One region of the Colwellia sp. BRX8-7 genome, then DNA from elsewhere that is predicted to be linked to it. Evidence: riboswitches for the same ligand, from Rfam matches in the RefSeq annotation. Region 1 holds a riboswitch; the other holds the start of a gene.
What was found. Region 1 has a riboswitch for lysine ahead of dapA (4-hydroxy-tetrahydrodipicolinate synthase). Riboswitches for the same ligand answer to the same signal wherever they lie in the genome.

Region 1 (7,142 bases):
GTGAAATATAGTGCAATGGATCGCCGTCACCATAATTATCCATGCGCAAAATTCTCGCCAGCGGTTCACCCGCAGCTAATGGTTGACCAAATTCAGCCAAGTAATCGACCATCCCTCCCATTGGCGAATAAAAGGCTTTGTAGTTTTTTAAATAACATCCATAACGTGTCATCGTTTTAGGTCGGTATTCAGTAGTGTTGATGACGTTTTTATGCTGTAAATAATTCATAATGCTTTTAGCATCTTCTAAGGCTACATCAAGATCAATCTGTTCTTGCGAGCCTAATTCAACGGTAAAGCTTTCTTTGTTAATAGACGCTGAACTAATCGAAAACTCGATACCTAATTCAGCAAAAGCGTCTTGTAATGACCACCAAGGGCAGAATGTTGCTTCATCTAAGGCACCATCAAAGTCATTAGGAATTAATAATGTATGTGGAATATCAAAGTACTGGGCGCTTTCTTGCGCATATTCAGGGCAGTATAAATGTTTACTTGAAATAGGGCCGGTATGTAAGTCTAAAACGTAGTCAGCTTGATGCGCCAAGCGCTGTAATTGATAAGCAATGCGTTGTCCGGTCGTTAGCCCATAAATATTATGGTTAAGTTTTTCTTCAATACTTTCAATCATTAGCTTTTTAAAATTGGCTTCAATAACTTGATTTTTTTTGCCAATACATTCACGAACAAACGGCTTGATGATGCTTTCATCAAAGTGATACATCCGATTCCAATTCACTCCGGTGATAGGATCAAATCTGCCAAGGGTATATTCACCATTTTTATGATTACAACCCACAGGGTTGGCATAAGGTACTAAGGTAATATCGCCATTTATTTTTGTGTTTTTCAATAATTCTAATAGTTGAAAAATAACTGCATTACCTTGCACTTCAGCGCCATGCATATTCGCTTGAATATAAACACTGGGTGCATCAGTACGTCCTTTTATACGATAAACAGGAACGGTAAGTGCTGCGCCGCTCGCCATTTCACCAACATGCATAACTTCTTTTTTTATTTCATTCATTTTGTTCACTTTATCTTAAACATTAAGCTGAAGTATTTATCGCTATCTTAAATACCAATCCGCTGGTTGTGCTGCTCTGACTTCAACCAACGCCCCTTGACTAAACACGTATTCAGCAGCGATATGGTGACAAAGAAAAAACGGCATACTTTCAGTAAAACCGTAAGCACCGCAATAGCCAAATACTAGTTGATCGCCAACAGATACGTCATCAGGCAAAGGCAACTTACCCAATTTGTCCATACTGGTACATAGCGGACCATGAATATCAAACAACTGTTTTTCGCGTGTAGACTCTCGTAGTAAATTTACAGGAAAAGGCTGTTCGGTTATCGCCGGTCTTAACAAATGATTGATACCTGCGGCTAAGACTAACTGCTCTTGACCATAATTCATTTTTCTATCAACAACGGGGACCACATAATAACCACACTCAGCAACCGCAAAACGGCCCAATTCTAACCATAACTCTTCGGCACCTGCCTGCTGCTTTATGATCGCCAGATCAGCAATAATTTTCTGCCAAGAAAGTGTTTTGCCTTGCTGTAAATAATCAATACCTAAACCGCCACCTAAATCTAAGATTTTTAATGGCATACCTATGTCATCAGCTAAACCTTTTAATGGTGCAACCATTTGTGACCACAGCGAGAACATTTTTTCATTACTGAGCATATTGCCCCATTGAAAAATATGTAAACCACACAACTCAATACCAGGAAAGTTAACGACTTTAATGCTTTGCCACTGCTCTATCGACAAACCAAATGGTGTTAGGGAATTTCCCCCTAAAGGGTTTTTTTCACCCTCTGGCCATTGCAACTGAACCCGCAACAGCACTCTTGGCTTAACATCATGCTCAATAGCTGCTTCATTTAACCAAATTAATTGATTCAAACTTTCAGCAACAAAAATATTAACCCCTTGTTTAATGAACGACGTTATTTGTGCTTTTGATTTTGCCGGACCGGTATTTAAGATACGTTCGGGTGTAATACCTTGCTTTAAGACTTGATTTAATTCGCCACTGCTCGCCACATCAAAATTAAAACCTGCATCGTCTAAGGTTTTAATGATGTTAGATAACGGGTTCGCTTTTACCGCAAACCATAACTTAATGACGTCTTGGCGTTGTAGTTCGGCTAAATGGGCTTTAAGCGCATCAAGATGATAAACAAAGTAACCTTCTTGCTGGCTACTTTCAGGTTGTTGTTTTGTTAACTCAGCGCTTAATTCAAGCGCCGAAGGAGAATCAAAACAATAGGTAGTATTTACTAACTCAGACATGATATTCCTACTTTACCTTAGAGGGCTTAACGTAAAATAGACTCGAGTTCTAACGAGGCATTACTTTTTTCATCGCGATATTTAACGATTAATGCACAAGCCATATTTAAACCGTGCGTTTTCGCCCACGCCCCTGAAACCGGACGTGTTCCTGGCACCACTACAGCACGTTCAGGAATATCAGCACCTTTTTCAAGCATCACTTCATTCACACAATCGTAAACAGGCACTGACGCTGAAAGTGAGACACCTGGCGCTAAAATAGCCCCTTTTTTAACAACAATACCTTCGACAATGACCACACCAGCACTTAGAAAGGCACCATCTTCGATAATAACAGGGCTTGCACCAACCGGTTCTAAAACACCACCAATTTGAACAGCGGCAGAAACATGAACATTTTTACCTATTTGGGCGCACGAGCCAATTAATGCATGGCTATCAATCATAGTACCTGTATCAACAAAAGCCCCAACATTAATGTAAGCGGGTGGCATAATAATGACACCAGGAGCAACATGTGCACCACGGCGAACTGAAGAACCACCCGGTACTAATCGCACTTTATCGTCAGCGGTAAACTCACGCGCGGGTAAATTATGTTTATCGACAAACCCCTTATAAATGCCATCAAAAGCAATGTTTTCGCCCGCTTTAAATGCTGATAATATAGCTTCTTTTACGGCTACATTGGCCTGCCAATTTCCTGCTTCATCTTGATTTGCCGCACGAACAGTACCTGCTTCTAATTGTGTTAATGTTTCTTGCCAATTCATTTTAAATTCTCATGTTAATACTTAAAGGGATCACTTAGCTTGAGTTTCAAGCCATTGATTAATTAATTTATCTGATGCTAACAGCGAGTTGCAGTCGTTAAGTTCTAAATGGGTTAACGGCGCACGTAAAAAGGGAGTGTTGATCATTTTATTTTGGTGCATTAATACTTTTACGGGTATGGGACTTGCCACCTGAAAAAGCTCATCGACCGCATTTTGCCAAAGTGGAAATAAACCTTGAGTCTCACCAGCTAGTGATAGCTCGACGTATTGATGAGTCGCTGCCGGCCAGACATTACTACAAACCGAAACTAACCCTTTTACACCTGCTTGTGCTAAGTAAGGCTTCATGGCGTCTTCACCACTATATAGGGCAATATCTGGACAATACTGGCGATAGGCGAGTACCTGATTTAAATCGCCACTGGCTTCTTTTAACGCCCAACAATACTGATGATTTTGCACCGCCTGTAAAGTTTCAATAGCAATAGAAACACCGCTACGAGAGGGGACGTTATATAACATACAGGGGAAGTTGGCGGCATCAAGTAAGGCACTAAACCATTGCGTTTGACCTATCACACCCGGCTTTGCGTAAATGGGACTACCAAGTAAGTAGGCTGAAATAGGTAATTTATTACAAGCTGTTATCCAATTAATTTGCTCGGTTAACTGATAACCGCCAACAGCAACCATTAAAGGTGCGCTTAGTGATAATTGGCAAACGAATTCAACAATCTTAACTTGCTCTTGCGATGTTAAGGCCAGGCCCTCTCCTGTACTACCTAGCAAGACAATACCATTACCGGCGTCAGACTGACTAATAGCTAATTGTTTGAGGCTTGGAAAATCGATTTGACCATCATCAAGTAATGGCGTAATTAATGCGGTCCATAAAATAGTATGATGAAGCGTTGGGTTAGCTGTTAAGCTAATTTTTTTTGATAGTTTTATTTGATTCATTTCTCTCGAACTCTGTTCGTTCGGAGAACTTTTAGGCGTTTGTAATAACCAAGATAACAATCACTTATGTGAAGAGCATTAGGCTTTACAAAGGCCAGAAGCTCCCCACCAAGTTGGTGACAATTGTTAGGATTCAACCCAAACAACCGATAAGTAAATTATCAAAAAATTACTTACCTCGGCATTAATCCCCCTCGTTACCAATCATTAGAGCTTGATCTCTTTATGATAACTACCTGGTTAATGCTCCTCTTCTGGCCCTTTATCATAAGTTTCGCTTGTTTGAAAAAACAAAACTTTATTGAATTCAGGACAGCAACATTAGAACATTTATTCTAATGTTGAGTCAATAGTGTTCTAAATGAAGATAATACGGATATATTATATCTTATGAAACAATGATCGCTTGTTCAATTTGTGCCAAGCGGTCTTGCCCCCAACAAATAACATTTTGAAATCGAAAACAAGGCGCTCCCCATAACCCCATGCCATCTAAAGTACTTTGGTTGGTATCAGACCATTGTTGCCAGTCATGTTCATTATTATATTCTAACGCTTGTAGATAATTGATTTTATGCTGCTGACATAAAGATTCGATTACCGATTTATTTGATAAGTCTAAACCGTCAACATAAATGGCCTTAAACGCAGACTTAATAAAATCGAGTTCTTTATTTTGTTGTTCTGCATACGAAAAAATTTGAAAAGCATTAAAAATACCTTGCCCTAAAGGATCTGCAATACCGGTAAAAGGAATATTAAGTTTTTTAGCTTCACGACTGGCATCAAAAACAGCATAACGTTCTTTATTTTCTGTCGTGGTTAACCCCCGCATAATCAAAGGTAATAACGGCTTTATCTTTAAAGGGATCTGATAATGCTGACTTAACTTTTCTGCTTGTAATAAACCAATGTAAGAATAAGGGCTTCGTAATGAAATAAAGGCTTCTAATATTTTCGTGTCAGCGATGTCAGCTGCATTATCTTTCACTTGTTGCTCAGCAAAGACTAATTTATTTTTTTGATAAACAGCAACACTGTCATCTTTTGCTAAACCAAAGTCAGCCAAACGTTTTTCTAGATGTTCAAGCCTATCAATACCAACAAACCATTGCCCCGCAATAAAAATAGACGAAGGTAAGTAATGCCCTTGTTTAACTAAACGTATTAAATTTTTAATTTGATAATTTATTACCGGTGTAGAAGCATGATAGTAGTAATCAAAATCATTCGACCAAGTCTGTTGAAAGAGTTGCCAAGCATTATCGAGTGTTTTAGGTCGCAACTGCCACATTTGCTGACCAGTAAAGAGTGATTCTTGAGTCGGTCGTTGCGTTATGTTTTTCAATTGATATTGATCAGCAATAAAGTTGGCATCTTTTATTGCCCAAGTGCGCATTAATTTGGGATCGATAGTTACCCCTGGAACACTTTCATAGACTAAGAACAATTTAAATTGAATATTGAAACGTTGCTCTAGCTCTGGTAACACTTGAATCAGCATAAAGCTATAAGGGTCATTAAGTGCTAAGTAAACTTCAGCGACAGGTGTTTTTCTAAACCAGTTAGGGACGGTAAAATAGCGAAATTTTAATAACCATGCACGCTTATCACTGCGTATTAGTTTCACTTTAAACCAAGTAAAAAATTTAGTAAAAATAACCCACTCCCTGAATTTTATATGGTGATTTGCAAATTTATTATTCGCCTTTCTGACATGATAATAATATTCACGTAGAATAGCGGCTATTATAAACATATCTTTTCGTTAAGCGTATAAAATACCGTTAATTAATTTAGGGTATAAGTTATATATTTATGAATGCCATAACCCAATTATTTGAGAATAACTTTGTTAGATAACATCAATCAATTATTGCTGCGTAATCCCGATTTACTAAAAGCAAAAGCGCCATTATTTATCAACTTACCTATTGACGATTTTTTTGAAGAATACCATGCACTTCACCCTCAAGCAGTGATGACATGTTATAACACGAATTATCAATCACATTTACAAGCCAAACGATTAGACCTCACTCAAATGACTGCGGTATTTAATGTCTATTATCAAAGTAAGACTGCCCACGACTTAGTGATTATTCAGTTTCCTAAAAGTAAGGCCGAGTTAACTTTTATGCTCGCGATGATAAAAGACTCGATAGCAAATGAATGTTTAGTTTTGGTTGTCGGTGAGAATAAAAGCGGTATTAAGTCATTAGCAAAGTTGACCGAACAACAGCTTGGCGATTGTGCAAAAATTGATGCTGCTCGCCATTGCTTATTATTCGCAAGCAATATACTTGCGACGCAAGAGTCTTTTATCTTAGACAACTGGCTAAAGCCATATTCTTTTATGATTAAAGACACAAGTGTAGATGTGGTTGCCTTGCCTGGTGTATTCAGTCAAAACGGCCTCGACATTGGCACTCAGGTATTGTTGGAAAATTTACCAAAGAAAATTACCGGCGAGCTACTCGATTTTGGCTGTGGTGCCGGAGTCATAGCCAGTTACTTGGGTAAAGTTTTTCCTGAGATTAAGTTACACTTACTTGATGTCAGTTCCTTAGCATTATATTCAGCGCAAGCAACATTGAAATTAAATAATTTAACTGGCCACGTTTTTCCATCAGATAGCTTGTCAGATGTAAAAGGTAAGTACGATTACGTTATTTCAAATCCACCCTTTCATCAGGGCCTTAAAACCAATTATCAAGCAACAGAGACATTCCTTTCAAAAATAAAACCCCATTTAAAACCGAAAGGACAAGTCACTGTGGTGGCAAATAGTTTTCTCCGTTATCAACCCATCATGGAAGAGGCGATTGGTAGAACACAAATTTTAGCTAAGCAAAAGGGTTTTTCTCTTTATCATTGTTCAATTTAATTGCTCAATATAAAATTTAAGTTACTATAAATATATGGAAAAAATGAAACGCATTCACTCATTAAAGAAAAAACTGATGATTATGATCATCGGTTTCATTGTATTGTTTGTTACTCTTTCTTCTTTTATCATCGCTAATTCATTTATTGAAGATACAAAAGAAGACGCAGCGACTAATACAAAATATTGGGCCGAGCTT
Region 2 (7,142 bases), on a different contig from region 1:
AGCATTAAGCTTACTTTATCACCAACACCACCCGTTGAATGTTTATCTACAATGGGTTTGTTTAATTTATTATGCCAATCAACAACCGTACCCGAGTCACGCATAGCCATGGTTAGATTAACAACTTCATCGGTTGTCATGCCATTAAGCCAAATAGCCATAGCCATAGAGCCAACTTGTGCATCGGTGAAATCACCTGTTTTAAGACCGTCAACAAAGCATTGAATTTCATCTACAGTTAAAGCTTGTTTATTACGTTTTTGACGAATGATATTTTGAGGTAAGTGCATAGTGATCCCTTTAGATAATAATTGAGTTGAAAAGCATTAGGTAACAATTATGTAAACGTCCATGCTTTTTAATTTGTTAATTGGTTGCTAATAGCATAGCTATGTATTGCTTTTATTTAGTATTATAGTTGAGCCATAACTAGCTGTTTAATACATTTAATAGCCATATATTGTGTTTTCCTGACTCATGTGTCAAGATCTAATCGTGTTTTTCTGACCAATTGGTCAGATTATTATACTATGCCCGTTGTTTTACTAAAAGAGTATTGTCATGTCCCTGTTAGAAGCCTTTGGTTATGTTGCAAGTGTGCTAATTGCCTTATCGTTAATGATGTCTAATATCAAACGATTGCGTTGGATAAATTTATTTGGTGCTGCTGCCTTTAGTGTTTACGGGTACTTTATTGATGCCTACCCTGTTTTTATTTTAAACGGTTGGATAGCTTTGGTTGATGTATACTATTTAATCCGTATTTATCAAGAAAAAGATCAATTTGATTTAATTAAATTAAAATCAGTGGAATCATCTTTTTTCAACTTGTTAAAGGAACGTTACGGTAAAGATATCATTGGCTTATGTAAAAACTTTCAGTGGCAGCAACTTGATGATGCCGTGGTATTGTTATTGTTTAGGAACATGAAACCCGTAGGATTATTTGCTTATCGGGAGTTAGATGAGGACGGTAAGGTTGAAGTGCTACTCGACTATATCATTCCCGAAGACCGAGATTTTAAAGCAGCCAAATTTATGTTCTCTGCTGAAGAAAATCAACTAAGACAAGAAGGTATTAAACATTTAATCGTCGAGCCATCAGATGATGCTCATGAACTTTACTTGAGACGGGTTGGCTTTACCAAAAAGGCTGATCATTACGAATTATTAATCAATTGAGTGTACTGAAGACCGCAAGCAGATAAATACCGGGTTTAAAAGGGAAAACAATAAAATCCCGCCATCACCTTAAATGAAGTGGCGGGGTGTTCGCTATTAGCGCGTTAGTTCTTTTGTGAATTTTCTAAATCTTTAATCTGCACGGCTATTTTTTCTGCTTCAGCAGTGATCATCGAATATGACTTTATATCTCCATTTCTTTGCGAAAACATCGCTTGTTCAAGCTTAGCTTCATAGAGTTTATTTAATTTTTTTATCGGGTCTTTTTTAAATATTCCAAACATTTTATTTACCATTGAGTTGGTTACTGTTAGTTATACGTATACAAATCGATTTTAGTTTTTATTATTTACATTTTAATTAAAAACTTATTGTATCGTGCTACGTGTTGCAAAAATTTATTCTCATTATAAGAGGGAAAAATGGAAAAAAATAAATTCAGCTCAGAATGGTCCTTACTCCAAAATCAGTTTGACAGCTATGAGAAACATTCGCTTTATATAAAACTTATTGCCGTTATCGTTTTACTAATAGCCATTATATCGAATGTAATCACGATTCCTATCTTTTTAATCTTAGTCGTTTTATGGCTTCAAGATGCTGTTTGGAAGACATTTCAATCACGTATTGAGACACGGCTTTTACAGCTGGAAAAATATATTTCAGCCGACAGTAGTGAAAATGTATGTCAATTTAACTCTGAATATCATAAAGTTAGCTTATCAGGTCTTACCTTAATTAAAGAATATGCCTGTCAATCAATTAGGCCTACTGTTGCATTTCCTCATGTAGTATTGATATTCATCTTATTGGTTCAGCATGTGTTGTAGTGGGTTAGCTTATATTGATAAATCACTTATGACTTTAGATAACTATTGTTTTATTCGCGCGAATATCGCGTTATTTTTTGGATAATTATTATGAACTTAGACAAATCGACTAAACGTATTGATAAAAGAGTTAAGAAAGGATTTCAAGGCTACCCACAAATTTCATTAGCTTATTTTGGTCAGTCAGCTGATTGTGCTACTGAAGTTGTGGTTGGTTTTATTGCCGCTGAAGGTGATGCTCCACAAGAGCAAAAATTTACCAGTAAAGGTGATGCGAGAAAAGATGAAACTATTCAAACAACACTATTAAAAGTTATTGAACGTGCTGATGCAAAAACAGTGGTAGAAGTTGCGGGTGTTACCCTTATTAAATAATGTTGCTGGCTAATTACTGTCTGTTAATAGGTCAGTGAATATTGAGTTTAAAAATTAAAGATGACCATAATTTATAGATTTTCTGACGACCATATAAAGCAAGTTCACCAGCTTTATAGAAGTGTATGGTGGGGTAAAGAACGCTCACTCGAAGACACTCAAAATTGTATTCGTGGTTCTCAAATTTGTATTGGTATTCTCGATGTAGACAATGAGCTCATTGGTTTTACGCGAATTCTAAGCGACTTTATCTATAAAGCAATAATCTTTGATGTGATTGTAAGCGCCTCTCATCGCGGTAATGGTATCGGTCAGCAATTGATGAGCCTGGTTAAAAACCATGATAAATTAATCAAAGTAAAACATTTTGAATTATATTGCTTACCTGAACTGGAGAGCTTTTATAAAAATCTTGGTTTTTCAACGGATGTCGGTGGTATAAAATTAATGCGCTGCAGCAACCGTTAATTTTTATATAAAAGGCTAGCCATGCTTTAGTTGAACTATGGGTAATACTATTAAGCTATTATTTCTAAAAAAGATCGACTTAGCCTGTTGATTTATTATTACAGATAGGATTTAATCCACATGTCGGTTATTAGAATAAATACTCAAATTGTATGTTTTTAATAATCAACCAGAAGAGGAGCAGTAGCTAGGTAGATAACACGAAGAACCACCATTCTTTTGACTGTTATTGAGGGAGACTATTGCCGAGAGTAATTAGCGAGTGGCGTTATTTATTCGGTTACTAGGGCTGAATCCCTAGGATTGTCACCTCTAGTTAGTATGTTAAGTGCTAATTAGATTATGGTGGAGAGCTTCTGGCTGAAAAGTTTAGTTTATCTTACCAAGAACACTTCTTAATTCAGCCATGCTCTTCCTTGAAGTTTATAAAGTTACCCTATAATTATTACTGGGGGCTTAATTAGGGAGACCTTAGATGTCATTATTACCTTTTACTGTTGCAAAATTTGGCGGCACAAGTCTAGCTGATCATCAAGCGATGTTACGATGCGCTCAGATCATTAAAAACGATGCAAGTAACAAAGTTGTTGTCGTATCTGCAAGTTCAGGCGTTACTAATTTACTGGTTCGTTTAAGTCAAAAAGATGTATCTCAGCATGAACAATTAACAATCATTAGCAGTATTCGCGCTATCCAATTTAATATTACCCAACATTTAGCTGAAGAAACACAGCTAAACTTTCAAATTGATCAACTGCTAAATGAGTTAAGCGAGTTCTCTAACGCGCAATCACTTAATTATTGCCCACGCATAGCCGATGCAATTTTGTCATTTGGTGAACAAATGAGTTCATGTATCTTTGCACAAGTCCTTAAATCTGTTGGTGTTAATGGCGAAATGTTTGATGTTCGCCAAGTTATGAAAACCAACGCATTATACGGTAAAGCCGTTGTTAACCTTGAGATGCTCGCTAATAACGCACAGCAATTTCTTATGCCTTTGCTGGTTGATAAAGTTATCGTTACCCAAGGTTTCATTGGTCAAGACGAGGACGGTCATACGACAACCCTAGGCCGTGGTGGATCTGATTACAGTGCGGCACTTTTAGCCGAAGCGTTACATGCCGATAATCTTTCTATTTGGACTGATGTTGTCGGTATTTTTACCACAGACCCACGTATTACCGAGCATGCCCGTGCTATTAAAGAAATCAGTTTTGGCGAAGCGGCTGAAATGGCGACCTTTGGCGCAAAAATTCTTCATCCGGCAACACTCATTCCTGCGATGAGAAAGAATATTCCGGTTTTTGTTGGTTCAAGTAAGGAACCAGAGAAGGGGGGTACACGCATTCAACAGTTTGTTGAATCGAGCCCAATATACCGCTCAATAGCCTTACGTAGAGAGCAAACATTAGTAACGGTAAAGAGTCCTGCTATGCTACATGCTAGTGGTTTTCTTGCACAAGTCTTTGGTATTTTAGCCAAACATGAACTGAGTGTTGATTTAATTACCACCAGTGAAATCAGTATTGCGCTAACCTTTGATAATCCAACGGGGTCGACGCAAGCGCTTTTAAATTCAACCGTTGTTGAAGAATTAGAACAGCTTTGTGAAGTCACCGTAGAGCACGGTTTATCGTTAATAGCGGTTATAGGAAATAAAATGCATCGCAGTAATGGCGTTGGTACCAGTATTTTTGAAACTATATCAGGGATAAACGTGCGGATGATTTGTCATGGCGCCAGTGAACATAACTTATGTTTCTTAGTCGACGAGAAACAAGCAAATGAAACCGTTGAAAAGCTACACAATGCCTTATTTTCATAAGCTTTAAGCGTAATATTTCTTTGGTCAGTACAGAAAAAAGATAAAACACCTTGCCGTGTTTTATCTTTTATTTATCAAGATTCGTAACTTAACGGATCGGTAACATTATTATCACTGAAAGCTTCTAAACGCTCTTGGCAGGCACCACATTTTCCACAGGCTTTTTCACGGCCGTTATAACACGTCCAAGTATTATCATAGCTTAAGCCCATTTTTAATCCATCGGTTAAAATATCACTTTTAGTAACCGTTAAATAAGGGCTAAATATTTCTACTGACTCGTAGTTAGCTATTTTACACACCTCATTCATTTTCATTACAAATTCGGGACGACAATCAGGATATATTGCATGGTCTCCTGAATGTGCGCCGTAATAAACTTGGCTAGCCCCCACTGAAACGGCATAACCGACCGCAAGTGATAACAAAATCATGTTACGGTTAGGTACAACCGTTGATTTCATACTTTCAGCTTCGTAATGACCTTCAGGAATATCAATATTGTCGGTTAATGAAGAACCAGCAAGCAATTGATTAATAGATGATATATCGATAATTTTATGGTTTACATCAAGTGATTGACAAACCGTACTGGCAAATTCAATTTCTTTGACATGACGCTGTCCGTAATCAAAGGTTAATGCGAACACTTCTTTGCCATCATGCAAGGCGCGATTAAGAACAGTGAATGAGTCCATGCCACCAGAATAAATAACAACAACTTTGTTTGTCATTTCTAAAGTCTCTTAGGGTATAATTAATATCGCGCATTTTACTTCAATTTACACCAGCAATAAACAGGCAAAAACCCCGATGACCGTAAAATACAAAATTAATGAATTATTTGAAACTATTCAAGGAGAGGGCGCTTTTACCGGTCAACCTTCAATTTTTATCCGTTTACAAGGTTGCCCCGTTGCTTGCTCGTGGTGTGATACTAAGCATACTTGGGCAATAAACCTTGAAGATGAAGTAACACCGAATGCTATGTTAACAAAAGAAGCTGAATCTCAAACGTGGTCAGCGCTTACGGTTAAAGATATTTTAGCGATGATAACGGCAGAAGGTTATCAAGCCAAACACATTGTTATCACAGGCGGTGAGCCAGCGATGGTTGATTTACTCCCTCTGTGCCAAGCACTTGAAACCAATGGTTTTAGTTGTCAATTAGAAACATCGGGTACTTTTGAAATACAGGTGACGGATAAGTGCTGGGTGACTGTTTCACCCAAAGTAAACATGAAGGGTGGCTACAAAATATTAAACTCAGCGATGTTACGTGCCAATGAAATTAAACATCCAGTGGCGACTGAGCAGCATATAGACGACTTAAAAGCGTTATTAGCCGAACATAATATTGTTAACACCCAAGTTTATTTGCAACCGATCAGCCAAAAAGAACGGGCAACAGCGTTAGCAATAAAAAGCTGTATTGAAAATAATTGGCGTTTATCCGTTCAAGTACATAAATATTTAGGTATAGAGTAAATAATTACTTTACCTGCAATGGCAAGGTAATCGACACCGTGACACCTTGCGGATTATGATGATTACTTGCCACGATATGCCCCTGATGAAATTCACAAATCAAGCGGGCAATATATAAGCCTAAGCCCAAATGAGGAGTCTTATCTTCTTTCATTTGCGGTGTTTCACGCATTGAAACCATAGAATCAAAAAGTCGCTCTTCCATCGTGTCGGGTAATAACGTGCCGTTATTGCTAACGTGAATGGTGATGTCTTTGTTTTTCAACGCTGTCGTTATGAAAAGTTTATTATCATCACTAAACTCTACGGCATTAGTGACAACCTTATCTAATAATTGCGCTATATGCTCAGGCGATCCCGCCAACATTACTTTTTTATCTGAGGCCAAATACTCAATAGTAAAGTTAGGGTATATCTGCTGATATCCTTGTACACAACCATTAAGCACATCAAAGAGATTAAAACTGACCTTGTCAGTTTGATTGAGCATTTGTTCAAGACGAGTCGCTTCACTCATATTGGTTAATATATTGTTTAAGCGATTAATACCACTTTGGGCACGGTCAATGTAAGCGGAACTTTTCTCAGGTAAGGCTTGTAAAGACAAATTTTCTAAGGATGTTCTAACAATCGCTATCGGGGTGCGGAGTTCATGTGAGAGTCGTGACGACATATTTTCTAAGTAATGATTGTACTGGCTTAAACGATTTACTGCCGTAGAAAAACTGCGAGAGAGGTCGCCAATTTCATCATTGGCTGTTGATACTTGCATACTCTCGGCTATCTCGTTATTGATTCGACCGTGTTCATCAATAGCAATTTCTGCCTGATTACGCAGTTGGCGAATGCGATTTGAAATACGTGACGCAAAAAAGAAAAAAGCGAAAGCACCCAATAACATAATCGCTAAAATTGACGTAAACAATTTCTCTAAGGCTTTATTTCGTACACTGAGAATGCCATTGGTTGTT

Region 2: it holds a riboswitch for lysine, as region 1 does, so the genes downstream of both, lysC (lysine-sensitive aspartokinase 3) here and dapA (4-hydroxy-tetrahydrodipicolinate synthase) in region 1, are expected to answer to the same signal.

What each region holds. Positions count from the first base shown of each region.
Region 1 is NZ_JACGVP010000004.1:184,479-191,620, reverse strand. It holds gene H4J57_RS05665 (succinylglutamate desuccinylase/aspartoacylase family protein) at 1-1,039, opposite strand, end outside; gene H4J57_RS05660 (PLP-dependent decarboxylase) at 1,073-2,317, opposite strand; gene H4J57_RS05655 (2,3,4,5-tetrahydropyridine-2,6-dicarboxylate N-succinyltransferase) at 2,344-3,093, opposite strand; gene dapA (4-hydroxy-tetrahydrodipicolinate synthase) at 3,124-4,056, opposite strand; lysine riboswitch at 4,147-4,318, opposite strand; gene H4J57_RS05645 (DsbA family protein) at 4,445-5,686, opposite strand; gene H4J57_RS05640 (methyltransferase) at 5,909-6,943, shown strand; gene H4J57_RS05635 (ATP-binding protein) at 6,987-7,142, shown strand, end outside.
Region 2 is NZ_JACGVP010000008.1:79,334-86,475, reverse strand. It holds gene deoA (thymidine phosphorylase) at 1-290, opposite strand, end outside; gene H4J57_RS09585 (hypothetical protein) at 562-1,182, shown strand; gene H4J57_RS09580 (DUF6435 family protein) at 1,287-1,466, opposite strand; gene H4J57_RS09575 (hypothetical protein) at 1,605-2,012, shown strand; gene H4J57_RS09570 (hypothetical protein) at 2,103-2,387, shown strand; gene H4J57_RS09565 (GNAT family N-acetyltransferase) at 2,448-2,855, shown strand; lysine riboswitch at 3,021-3,219, shown strand; gene lysC (lysine-sensitive aspartokinase 3) at 3,331-4,683, shown strand; gene queC (7-cyano-7-deazaguanine synthase QueC) at 4,758-5,417, opposite strand; gene queE (7-carboxy-7-deazaguanine synthase QueE) at 5,497-6,171, shown strand; gene pdsS (proteobacterial dedicated sortase system histidine kinase) at 6,176-7,142, opposite strand, start outside.